One region of the Aquitalea sp. genome, then DNA from elsewhere that is predicted to be linked to it. Evidence: predicted binding sites of a transcription regulator. Region 1 holds the regulator's gene; each other region holds the start of a gene.
What was found. The regulator HrcA, encoded in region 1, represses chaperone genes, less so after heat shock. The targets are predictions, from matches to a motif close to ATTAGCACTCGNNNNNNNCGAGTGCTAAT.
Positions count from the first base shown of each region.

Region 2: rpoH (RNA polymerase sigma factor RpoH) is a predicted target of HrcA. The motif match lies at 2,071-2,099, and genes of this name have one in related genera.
Region 3: groES (co-chaperone GroES) is a predicted target of HrcA. The motif match lies at 1,332-1,360, and genes of this name have one in related genera.

Region 1 is NZ_JASLFG010000061.1:114,604-118,798, forward strand. It holds gene alaS (alanine--tRNA ligase) at 1-410, opposite strand, end outside; gene recX (recombination regulator RecX) at 545-1,006, opposite strand; gene recA (recombinase RecA) at 1,022-2,071, opposite strand; gene hrcA (heat-inducible transcriptional repressor HrcA) at 2,235-3,248, shown strand; gene mltB (lytic murein transglycosylase B) at 3,280-4,195, shown strand, end outside.
Region 2 is NZ_JASLFG010000010.1:5,268-9,462, forward strand. It holds gene ftsY (signal recognition particle-docking protein FtsY) at 1-296, shown strand, start outside; gene ftsE (cell division ATP-binding protein FtsE) at 371-1,024, shown strand; gene ftsX (permease-like cell division protein FtsX) at 1,021-1,929, shown strand; gene rpoH (RNA polymerase sigma factor RpoH) at 2,130-2,993, shown strand; gene QVF59_RS03680 (PglL family O-oligosaccharyltransferase) at 3,128-4,195, opposite strand, start outside.
Region 3 is NZ_JASLFG010000013.1:71,214-75,408, reverse strand. It holds gene QVF59_RS04555 (MraY family glycosyltransferase) at 148-1,248, shown strand; gene groES (co-chaperone GroES) at 1,431-1,718, shown strand; gene groL (chaperonin GroEL) at 1,773-3,416, shown strand; gene QVF59_RS04540 (Nif3-like dinuclear metal center hexameric protein) at 3,546-4,195, shown strand, end outside.

The DNA of each region.
Region 1 (4,195 bases):
GCTTCGTCGTCGGTGGCGTACACCGTCACCATCAGCTTGTCCTTGGGCAGCGCCAGCCATTGTTCGCCGGTAAGGAATTCCCAGGCAAAGTGGATGGCATCGCGCTTGAAGTAGTCACCGAAGCTGAAGTTGCCCAGCATTTCGAAGAAGGTGTGGTGGCGGGCGGTGTAGCCCACGTTTTCCAGGTCGTTGTGCTTGCCGCCGGCGCGTACGCATTTCTGGCTGGTGGTGGCGCGGGTATAGGGGCGCTTGTCAAAGCCGAGGAACACGTCCTTGAACTGGTTCATGCCGGCGTTGGTGAACAGCAGGGTGGGATCTTCCCACGGTACCAGCGAGCTGGAGGCTACGACCTGGTGGCCTTTGGAGGCGAAGAAATCCAGGAATTTCTGGCGAATTTCGGAGGTTTTCATGTCGGTTTCGTCAAGATTGAATACATTGGTAGCGGCATGGGACAGCGCCTTGTGGCCGTTACGGTCATGCCCGATTGTGTCAAGCCGCAGCAAGGCTGGCAAGGGTCATGGCGCGGCAACTGCCTGTGGCGGAACTAGTCGTCCGGGTCGCCAGGAAAATCGTCGTCGTCGCCACGGCCTGACATCACCTGACGGATGATGTCCATGCCAAAGCCGCGTGCTGCCAGAAAGCGCATCTGTTTTGCCCTTTCCTGCGGCGTGGTGGCTACGCTGCCAAACTTCTTTTCCCATTGCTGCCGGGCCAGATTCAGGTCGTCACGGTCTTCCAGCACACTGGCGATATCGTCACTGCTGACTCCGCGGTGACGCATTTCCTGCTGCAGGCGGCGGGTGCCGTATTTCTGGCCGCGGCTATCGGTAAACTGGCGGGCAAAGCGGCTGTCGGACTGCCAGTTGCGCTCGGCCAGTTCGTCCAGCAGGGTGGCGAGCTGTTCCGGACTTTCGGCAAACGGCGCGAGCCGCCGCTCCAGTTCCCGCCGTGTATATTCGCGGCGGGACAGGAGATCGACGGCTCGCGCCTTCAGGCTTTTTTCCATCGGCAAGCCGGTTGCTTATACGTCCAGTACGTCGTCAGCCATGTCTTCGGCGTCGTTTTCGGTAATTTCCACCTTGATGCCGACAGCTTCGCGGATCTTGGCTTCGATTTCCTTGGCGATGGCCGGATTGGACTTCAGCCACTCACGGGTGTTGTCCTTGCCCTGGCCAATCTTTTGGCCGTTGTAGGCATACCAGGCACCGGATTTTTCGACGAAGCCGTGCTTGACGCCCAGTTCGATGATTTCGCCTTCGCGGCTGATACCTTCACCGTACAGGATGTCGAAGTCGGCCTGGCGGAACGGGGGCGATACCTTGTTCTTCACCACCTTGACGCGGGTTTCGTTACCGATTACCTCGTCAGCCTTCTTGATGCCGCCGACGCGGCGGATGTCCAGACGCACCGAGGCGTAGAACTTCAGCGCGTTACCACCGGTGGTGGTTTCCGGGTTGCCGAACATCACGCCGATCTTCATGCGGATCTGGTTGATGAAGATCACCAGGGTGTTGGTGCGCTTGATGTTGGCGGTCAGCTTGCGCAGCGCCTGGCTCATCAGGCGGGCTTGCAGGCCGACGTGGCTGTCGCCCATTTCGCCTTCGATTTCAGCCTTGGGTACCAGCGCAGCAACCGAGTCGATCACGATGACGTCAACACCGCTGGAGCGTACCAGCATGTCGCAGATTTCCAGGGCCTGTTCGCCGGTGTCCGGCTGGGAAATCAGCAGGTCTTCCACGTTTACACCCAGTTTTTGGGCGTAGATCGGGTCCAGCGCGTTTTCCGCGTCGATGTAGGCGCAGGTGCCGCCCAGCTTCTGGGCTTCGGCCACGGCCTGCAGACACAGGGTGGTTTTACCGGAGGATTCCGGGCCGTAGATTTCCACGACACGGCCGCGCGGCAGACCGCCTACACCCAGCGCCAGGTCCAGGCCCAGCGAGCCGGTGGATACCACTTGCAGGTTTTCGTTGATCTGGTTGTCGCTCATGCGCATGATCGAACCCTTGCCGAACTGCTTTTCGATCTGGGCAAGGGCTGCCGCCAATGCGCGGCTCTTGTCTTCTGACGCCATGCTGTCTCCAATTGCGTGTAGTGGAACCGATAGATGGGGGATTATCGCACAAAGGCAAGAGCCGACAAATGCGAAAGGCGGCTTGAAATGACACCAACACGCGCAACATGGTATTCATGGAGAGGCTGGCCGGAATCGTCCGGTCGGGTAAAATGAGAGCATGATGAACGAGCGCGCACAACGTCTGCTGAAAACACTGATCGAACGCTATATTGCCGATGGTCAGCCAGTGGGATCGAAAACCCTGTCCATGCTGTCCGGCATGGAGCTGTCATCTGCCTCCATCCGCAACATCCTGGCCGATCTGGAGGGCATGGGGCTGATTGCCTCGCCGCATACCTCCGCCGGGCGTGTTCCCACGGCCAAGGGCTATCGCCTGTTTGTCGATCACCTGCTGACCATCCAGCCGCTGGAAGAACTGGCGATGCGCGAGCTGGAAAGCAGCCTGCAGCCGGACAGCCCGCAGCGCATTGCGCAGGCGGCATCCACCTTGCTGTCCGACCTTACGCACTTTGCCGGGGTGGTGGTGACGCCGCAGCGCTCCGACGTGGCTTTTCGCCAGATCGAATTTTTGCGCCTGTCCGAGCGCCGCATCCTGATGATTCTGGTGACGCTGGATGGTGATGTGCAGAACCACTTGCTGAGCACCGAGCGCGACTACAGCCCGGCCGAACTGGTGGAAGCCGGCAACTTCATCAGCCAGCACTATGCCGGCCAGGGCCTGAGTGCCATTGCCAGCCGCGTGGCGGTGGAATTGCGCGAACTGCAAGGCAATATCACCGAGCTGATGTCGGCGGCGGTGCGCTTTGGCCAGAATTCGCTGGGCAGCCCCAGCGATGCGGTGGTGATTGCCGGCGGCATGAATCTGCTGAATGTGCGCGATCTGTCGGAAGACCTGTCGCGCCTGCGCGAACTGTTTGCCACTTTCGAGCGCAAGACCGAGCTGCTGAAGCTGCTGAACCAGGGGCAGGATGCCCAGGGCGTCAATATTTTCATCGGCGAGGAATCCGGCGTGATGACGCTGGACGAATGCTCGGTGGTGACCGCGCCCTACAGCATCAACGGCATGGTGGTGGGCACGCTGGGCGTGGTCGGCCCCACCCGCATGGCCTACGAGCGGGTGATTCCCATTGTCGACATTACCGCGCGGCTGGTTTCCAGCGCACTCTCTTATTAAGCCGCACTGGCGGCAATACACGGAATTTCCGATGAAACGATTCTTGATGGCCGCCGCCCTTGCTGGCGGCGTGATGTCCTCTGTGGCGCAAGCTGATGCCGCCTTGCTGGGCCGGGCGGACGTGCAGCGCTATATCGACGAGCAGGTAGCCAGCGGCGTGTTCAACCGCCCCGAGTTGGAAGCCGTGTTTGCCAATGTGGAACTCAAGCCCAACATCATTGCCATTCTGGACAAGCCGGCCACCTCGCGGCCCTGGTATCAGTTTCGCGGCAGCTTTTACAACGAGCGCCTGCTGAAAAACGGTGTGGCCTTCTGGCAGCAGCATGCCGCCACCTTGCAGCGCGCCGAGCAGGTGTATGGCGTGCCGCCGGAAATGGTGGTGGCCATTCTGGGCATTGAAACCAATTACGGCCGCAACACCGGCAGCTTCCGCCTGGCCGACGCGCTGACCACCATCGCCTTCAACTACCCGCGCCGCGCCGAGTACTTCCGCGGCGAGCTGACCGAATTCCTCAAACTGTCCAAGGAGGAGGGCATAGACCCGCTGACGCTGAAAGGCTCTTATGCCGGGGCGATGGGTCTGCCGCAATTCATGCCGTCCAGCTTCCGCAAATGGGCGGTGGATTTTGACGGCAGCGGCCACCGCGACATCTGGAATAACGTCGACGATGCCATCGGTAGCGTGGCGCATTACTTCCAGCTGCAAGGCTGGCGTCATGGCGACGACATCATCATCCCGGCTGCAGTGCAGCCGGGCGTGGATATCAGTGCGCTGGTGGCGGACAAGTTCAACCTGCACCTGACGGTGGGCGAACTCAAGGCGCGCGGCATCCTGCCGCAAGCCCAGGTGGCCGACAATGTGCAGGCCGTGCTGGTGCCGCTGGAAACTGCGCCGGGGGTGACTGAATACTGGCTGGGACTGAACAATTTCTACGTGATTACCCGCT
Region 2 (4,195 bases), on a different contig from region 1:
TCAAGAAGGTGAAGCGTGTCATCCAGAAGGCCCTGCCGGATGCACCGCATGAAGTCATTCTGGTGCTGGATGCCAATATCGGTCAGAACGCCATCAGCCAAGTGAAAGTATTTGATGATGCACTGGGCCTGACCGGCCTGATCCTGACCAAACTGGATGGTACGGCCAAGGGTGGCGTCATTGCCGCCATTGCCAAGCAACGGCCGATTCCGCTACGGTTTATCGGGGTTGGCGAAAGCATTGACGATCTGCGCCCGTTCAGCAGCAAGGATTACGTCGACGCTCTGTTCGACTGATCATCTGCCTCATATCAGCCACGCCGGCGGCTTGCCGTCGGCATTGTCTTACCGGATCAAGGGGAATCCAGCGCATGATTCAGTTCGACCAGGTCACCAAGCGTTATCCCGGTGGCAACGAAGCCCTGAAGAATCTTTCCTTTACCATAGATACCGGCGAAATGGCCTTTCTGGCCGGCCACTCCGGTGCGGGCAAATCCACCCTGCTCAAGCTGGTGGCTGGCATCGAACGTGCCACCAGTGGCAGCGTGATTGTCAGCGGACATAATCTGTCCAAGCTGCGCAACAGCCAGATCCCCTATGTCCGTCAGCATATCGGGATGGTGTTTCAGGATCACAAGCTGCTGTTTGACCGCACGGTGTTTGACAATGTAATGCTGCCGCTGGACATCATCGGCTTTGATCGTCGCGATGCCGCACGCCGGGTGCGTGCCGCACTGGACAAGGTGGGCCTGCTGTCCAAGGAAAAATCCATGCCCATCCGCCTGTCCGGTGGCGAGCAACAGCGCCTGTGCATTGCACGCGCCGTAGTCCACCGTCCCAGCCTGCTGCTGGCGGATGAACCATCGGCCAATCTGGACCGCGCTTACGCACTGGACATCATGGAGTTGTTCAAATCTTTCCATCAGGTTGGCGTTACCGTGGTGATTTCCGCCCACGACGAAACCCTGATGGAAGACTATGGCCGCCGCATCATCCGGTTGAAAGAAGGGCAGTTCGCCGCATGAAACACTATCTGTACCTGAACTGGCAAAGTGCACGCCAAGCCTTGGGCAAGATTTTCCGCCAACCGTTTGGCAGCCTGCTTACCCTGCTGATGCTGTCCATTGCGCTGGCCCTGCCGCTTTCACTCTACCTCACCGTCAGCAGCATCCAGGAGTGGGCTGGCCGGCTGACTGCCACGCCACAGATCACCCTGTTCATGGAACAGTCCGCCGAAGAAGCAGACCTGGCGGCAGTTTCCACTACACTGACCAAACACCCGCGCATCCAGAGCTTCAGCTTTGTCGGCAAGAAACAGGCGCTAAATGATCTTGAAAAGCGCAACGGGCTTTCCGGACTTAGCGAGGGACTGACTGACAATCCGCTGCCGGATGCGTTTGTGGTCACCCCCAAAACACTGGAACCGCACGAACTGGAAATGCTGCAAAAAGAGCTTTCCGGCCTGCCCATGGTGGAATCCGCCCAATTTGACGCACGCTGGGCCAAGCGACTGTACGCCATGGTGGAACTGGGCAAGCAGCTGACCTGGTTTCTGGGCGCAGCACTCGGCATAGCCTTGGTGCTGGTTACCCATAATGCGGTACGGATGCAGATTCTGGCACGCCGCGATGAAATTGAAGTGGCCAAGCTGATTGGCGCGCCGGACAGCTTCATCCGCCGCCCCTTCATGTATCACGCCATGTGGCAGGGCTTGCTGGCTGGCCTGGCAGCCTGGGGGCTGACCAGCTGGCTGGTGATCACGGCCAATCCTGCCATTCATGACTTTGCCCAGCTTTACAATGAGCGTGTATCGCTACGCGGATTGAATTCCGTCGAGCTACTGGTGGTACTGGCGGTATCTGCCCTGTTGGCCATGCTGGGTGCGCGCCTGGCATCAGACCACCACCTGCGGAAAATTCAACCTCGTTAACAATCCATTCCTTTCCCCTGCGGCTGGATTTCGCTTAATGTGACATCCAGCCAGCGCATGCTTCTTGGTCTTTTCCCCGGTTTGCCTCGTAAAAAACTATCGGCACCATAGAAAAATTCATTGACGCTGGAACCTTTGCTTGCTAGCACTCTCTATATGCGAGTGCTAAGATAGCACTACCCAAGGAGGTAGTTACACTGATGACCACAACATTTGCCTTGCCCGTTCCGTCGTCCAGCGGCAGCCTGGAGCAATACATCCAGGCGGTGAACAGTGTTCCCATGCTGACCCCCGAACAGGAGACAGAGCTGGCCACCCGCTTCCAGCAAGACAATGATCTGGAAGCCGCCCGCCAGATGGTGCTGTCGCACCTGCGTGTCGTCGTATCGATTTCGCGTGGTTATGCCGGTTACGGCCTGCCGCAGGCCGACCTGATCCAGGAAGGCAATATCGGCCTGATGAAAGCGGTAAAACGCTTTGAACCGGGCCGTGGCGTACGCCTGTTTTCCTTTGCCGTGCACTGGATCAAGGCCGAAATCCACGAATTCATCCTGCGCAACTGGCGCTTGGTGCGCATTGCCACCACCAAGCCGCAACGCAAGCTGTTCTTCAACCTGCGTAGCATGAAGAGCAGCTTTTCCGCCCTGAGCGAAAACGAGGCACGGCAGATTGCCGAAGACCTTGGCGTAAAGCCGGAAGAAGTACGGGAAATGGAAACCCGCATGAGCGGGCAGGACATCGCCCTGATGGCGGATGATGGCGACGACGAAGGTTACGCCCCCATCGACTGGCTGGCTGACGCACATCATGAACCGACCCGCGCGCTCGAGCGCAAGGCCTTCGATCACCTGCAAACCGAAGGGATCGAATACGCATTGTCCTCGCTGGATGCACGCAGCCGCCGCATCGTGGAAGCGCGCTGGCTGGCAGACGATGGTGGCGCCACCTTGCACGAGCTGGCCGCCGAGTTTGGTGTTTCCGCCGAGCGTATTCGCCAGATCGAAGCCAAGGCCCTGGGTAAGATGAAGACGGCACTGAGCGAAGGCGTGGTCATCGACAACTGACCGCCCCGCCGTTCCAGCAAAAAGCCCGCGTTACGCAACGCGGGCTTTTTGATTTATAGGCGATGATGGCAAAACAGCTGGTAACAACGGCGGCCACACCATCAGCCGCGGTACTGGCTCCAGCCAGTCACCCCTTACTCGCCTTCCCCGCCACGATACTTGGCCGGCAGGCGGTCAAATACCTGCTGCGCCTCTGCGCGCAAGGGCTGCCATTGCGGCACGTCCTCGTCGATATCGTCCAGATAATCCTTGGCATAGGTCGGGAAAGACGCCAGCGCCGTCGCCACCGTGGCCTTTGCTTCAGCCTCCCGGCCCGCCAGTGCCAGCATCTGCGCCTTCTTCATCATCACATCCGGATAGGGACGGAATGCAGTCAGACGCTCTTCCCATTGCAGCTTCTGGGTCAGATTGGATTTGTCCGCACTCAGATAATCATCCAGCGTGCTCAGTGCATGGTAGGCAAACAGCGGGTGCTCCTCCATGATTTCCGCCAGACGCTGCTGCCGCTTGGCATCACGTGCCGGATTATCTGTTTGCGTATACAGGCCGACCAGTTCGTTATACGTCGACCAGGTCACCATCGACAGATAACCGATAAAAGCCATCCCAATCATCCACAGGCAATAAACCCACCAGCCCGCGCGGCGAGTCTGCGCCGGCGACATTGAGGCAAACACCGCCAGCATGGCCAGGAAGTATAGATACCACAGCGGGTATTCCAGCATGCTGTGAATCAGGGTCACCGCCATACAGCCCAGCGCCAGCATGCCTTCAGCCTCGGCACGCTCCGAGAAGAATGGCCATACCACCCAGGCAAAGCCACCTACCACTGCCAGGGTAATCGGCAGGCCCATCTCAGCCAGTAGTTGCAGGATCAGGTTATGGCAATTGGTAAACAGTCCGCTGTTAAAGCCTGCGCTGGCAAACTGCGGCAACGGCTGCAAGCGCACGCTTTCTGCGGCATATTGCGACCAGCCCACCCCCCATAACGGATGCGACTTGAATGTCAGCCAGGCCTTGCCCATCTCGGCAATACGGCGTGAACCCATATCGTCGCCATTGGCCGCCAGACGCTCCAGCCCGGACGCATTGGTCACGCTGGCATGGGTAAACAAGGACACCAGATGGTTGACCAGCGGCAAGGCAAACTGCGCGGCAAAAATCACAATGCACGACAGCAACATCGCCCACATCAGGCGGCG
Region 3 (4,195 bases), on a different contig from region 1:
GTAGCCGGCACGTTGGCAAGTGCAGAGTGCCCACCTGCAAGGCCAGCATTATAAGACAAATTTAACCGGTTTCTCGTTGTACAGTCTTGGGACTGTTACGGTAGATCCGTATTTTTCGTTCCACCCCCATTCAAGCCGTGATGCCACATGTTGCAGATTCTCTTGCTCGCACTGATTGCTTCTTTTACTACCGGGCTGTTGCTGATTCGGTATGCGCACTTGCACGCACGTTTTTCTACCGATGGTGACGTCACCAGCGTGCAGAAATTCCATGCCACACCGGTGCCCCGCATTGGTGGCCTGCCCATCATGTTGGGGCTGGTGGCGGGCTGTGCGCTTTCCGGCTATCTGAATACTTCGGTATGGGTGCTGTTGCTGCTGCTATCGGCCTTCCCGGCATTTGCCGCTGGCTTTGTTGAGGATCTCACCAAGAAAATCGGTCCCTTGCCACGTTTGCTGGCTACGTTTGTGGCGGCTGCATTGGGATATTTCCTGCTGGGTGCAGGGCTGGCGCGGTTGGCCATTCCGGGGCTGGATCACTTGCTGGCTTCCTATTGGTGGCTGTCCTTGTTGCTGACCATGGTGGCGGTGGGCGGGGTTGCCCATGCGGTCAACATCATCGACGGCTATAACGGCCTGTCCGGCATGGTGGCAGTGTTCATCTTCCTCTCCATCATCTATGTGTGTTTCAAGGTGCATGACATCGTGTTGATGAGCGTATGCTTTGCCATGGTTGGCGCGGTGTTGGGTTTCCTGTTCTGGAACTTCCCGCGCGGGCTGATTTTTGCCGGTGATGGCGGGGCCTATCTGATTGGTTTCATGATTGCCGAAATGTCGGTGCTACTGGTGGCACGCAACCCGGCGGTATCGCCGTGGTTTCCCTTGCTGTGTGTGATCTACCCGGTGTTTGAAACCATCTTTTCCATTTATCGCCGCAAGTTTCTGCAGGGCCGGGCTGTGGGCTATCCGGATGCTTTGCATCTGCACCAGATGATTTACAAGCGCATGGTGTTGTGGATGGTGGGCTCCAAGGAGGCACGTCATCTTACCCAGCGCAACAGCATGACCTCTCCCTATCTATGGTTACTGACTTCCTTTTCGGTGATTCCGGCCATGCTGTTCTGGAACCATACCTGGGTATTGATGCTGTTCTGCCTGTTGTTTGTGCTGCTCTATCTCCGTCTTTACCGCATGATCGTGCGCTTCAAGATCCCGCGCTGGCTGGTGCTGCGCCGCGACGATTCCTGACTTCTCCTGCCGGTTTTGCCTGCCTGTAGGGGCAGGCAAAATTTCGGGCAGCCCACTTGAAACATGTGCAGGCCGTCCCTATTATTAGCACTCGTCAGGGGTGAGTGCTAAAACCCGCCCCGCGCTGCCATTCTGGCAGTACATATTGCATTCAACAGCCACTTTGTATTTAGGAGAGATCAATGGCAATTCGTCCGCTGCACGATCGTGTTGTTATCAAGCGCCTTGAGGCTGAAGAAAAGACTGCTTCCGGCATCGTTCTGCCGGGTGCCGCCGCTGAAAAGCCCGATATGGGCGAGGTGCTGGCTGTCGGTAACGGCAAGGTTCTGGACAATGGCGAGCGCCGTCCGCTGGAACTGAAGGTTGGCGATAAGGTCATCTTCGGCAAGTACTCCGGCCAGTCCGTCAAGGTTGATGGCGAAGAAGTCCTCGTAATGCGCGAGGAAGATGTAATGGGTATCGTCGAGTAATTCCGACCCATACACCCTTCTACGACCCTTTCATAGAATTCTGGAGATTTGAGCATGGCTGCAAAAGACGTAAAGTTCGGTGATTCCGCACGCGCCAAGATGGTGGTTGGTGTCAACATTCTGGCTGACGCCGTCAAGGTTACCCTGGGCCCGAAAGGCCGCAATGTGGTACTGGACCGCTCCTTCGGTGCGCCGACCATCACCAAGGATGGTGTTTCCGTGGCCAAGGAAATCGAACTGAAAGACAAGTTCGAAAACATGGGCGCACAAATGGTGAAGGAAGTGGCCTCCAAGACTTCCGACGTGGCCGGCGACGGTACCACCACTGCTACCGTACTGGCCCAGGCCATCGTTCAAGAAGGCATGAAGTATGTTGCTGCCGGCATGAACCCGATGGACCTGAAGCGCGGCATCGACAAGGCTGTTATTTCCCTGGTTGGTGAAATTGCCAAGATCGCCAAGCCATGTGCCACCACCAAGGAAATCGCCCAGGTTGGCTCCATCTCCGCCAACTCCGATTCCGATATCGGTGAAATCATCGCCACCGCCATGGAAAAAGTGGGCAAGGAAGGCGTGATTACCGTTGAAGACGGCAAGAGCCTGAACAACGAACTGGACGTGGTAGAAGGCATGCAGTTTGACCGCGGCTATCTGTCCCCGTACTTCATCAACAACCAGGACAAGCAGATTGCCGCTCTGGACAATCCGTTCGTCCTGCTGTTCGACAAGAAAGTCTCCAACATCCGCGACCTGCTGCCGGTACTGGAGCAAGTGGCCAAGTCCGGCCGTCCGCTGCTGATCATCGCCGAAGACGTTGAGGGCGAAGCGCTGGCTACCCTGGTGGTCAACACCATCCGTGGCATCCTGAAGGTGGTCGCTGTCAAGGCTCCGGGCTTTGGCGACCGTCGCAAGGCCATGCTGCAGGATATCGCCATCCTGACCGGCGGTACCGTGATTGCCGAAGAACTGGGCTTGACCCTGGAAAAAGCCACTCTGGACATGCTGGGCCAAGCCAAGCGTATCGAAGTGGGCAAAGAAAACACCATCATCATTGACGGCGCTGGTCAGGCTGATGCCATCCAGGCTCGCGTTGGTGAAATCCGTCGCCAGATCGAAGAAGCTTCTTCCGACTACGACCGTGAAAAACTGCAAGAACGCGTGGCCAAGCTGGCTGGCGGTGTTGCCGTGATCAAGGTTGGTGCAGCCACCGAAGTGGAAATGAAAGAGAAGAAGGCTCGCGTTGAAGACGCGCTGCACGCTACCCGCGCCGCTGTAGAAGAAGGCGTTGTGGCTGGTGGTGGCGTAGCTCTGCTGCGTGCCCGCTCCACTCTGGACAGCCTGAAGACTGACAATGTCGATCAGGACGCTGGTGTGAAGATCGTACTGAAAGCCATCGAAGCCCCGCTGCGTCAGATCGTCAAGAACGCTGGTGACGAGCCGTCCGTAGTCGTGAACAAGGTGCTGGAAGGCAAGGGTAACTTCGGTTACAACGCTGCCACCGGCGAATACGGCGACATGCTGGAAATGGGCGTGCTGGATCCGGCCAAGGTAACCCGCTCCGCGCTGCAACATGCTGCTTCCGTTGCCGGCTTGATGCTGACTACCGATTGCATGATCGCCGAACTGCCGGAAGACAAGCCGGCTGCTGGCGGCATGCCGGACATGGGCGGCATGGGCGGCATGGGCGGCATGATGTAAGCTGCTTCGGCTTCTCGCTGAACCTGAAAACCCCGCACTTGTGCGGGGTTTTTGTTTTTCTGCGCGATGGCGGGTAGCAGCCGGCTTCTCTGGCACAATAGGCGGCAGCTCATTTCGCAAGGATGCATCATGCAATTACAGCAAGTACTGGCCAGCCTGGATGAGTGGCTGGAACCATGGCGTTACAAGGACTATGCCCCCAACGGCTTGCAGGTGGAGGGCCGGGCAGAAATTCAGCGCATCGTCTGTGGCGTGACTGCTTCGCAGGCATTGATTGATGAGGCAATCACCCGTCAGGCAGATGCCATCCTGGTGCATCACGGCTACTTCTGGAAAGGTGAGGATGCCCGACTGGTTGGGATGAAACGCGCACGTGTGGCCAAATTGTTGCAGCATGATATCAGCCTGATTGCCTATCACCTGCCGCTGGATGCGCATCTGGAACTGGGAAACAATGCCCGGCTGGCCGCAATGCTCGGTCTGGAGGTCGCCGGGCAGACTGGTGAACAGGGCTTGCTATGGCATGGGCATTGGCCGCAAGCAGGTACGGCGCGGTCCTTTGCCGATCATATTGGCAGGGTGCTGGGGCGCGATGCCTTGCTATTGGGCGATGAAAATCAAAGGGTAAGCCGTGTTGCCTGGTGCACCGGTGGCGCGCAGGCTTTCTTTGAAGAGGCCATCGGCCTGGGTGTAAATGCCTTTGTAACAGGTGAAGTATCCGAACAGTGTTTCCATCTGGCTGCCGAATATGGCGTTGCCTTTATCGCGGCGGGACACCA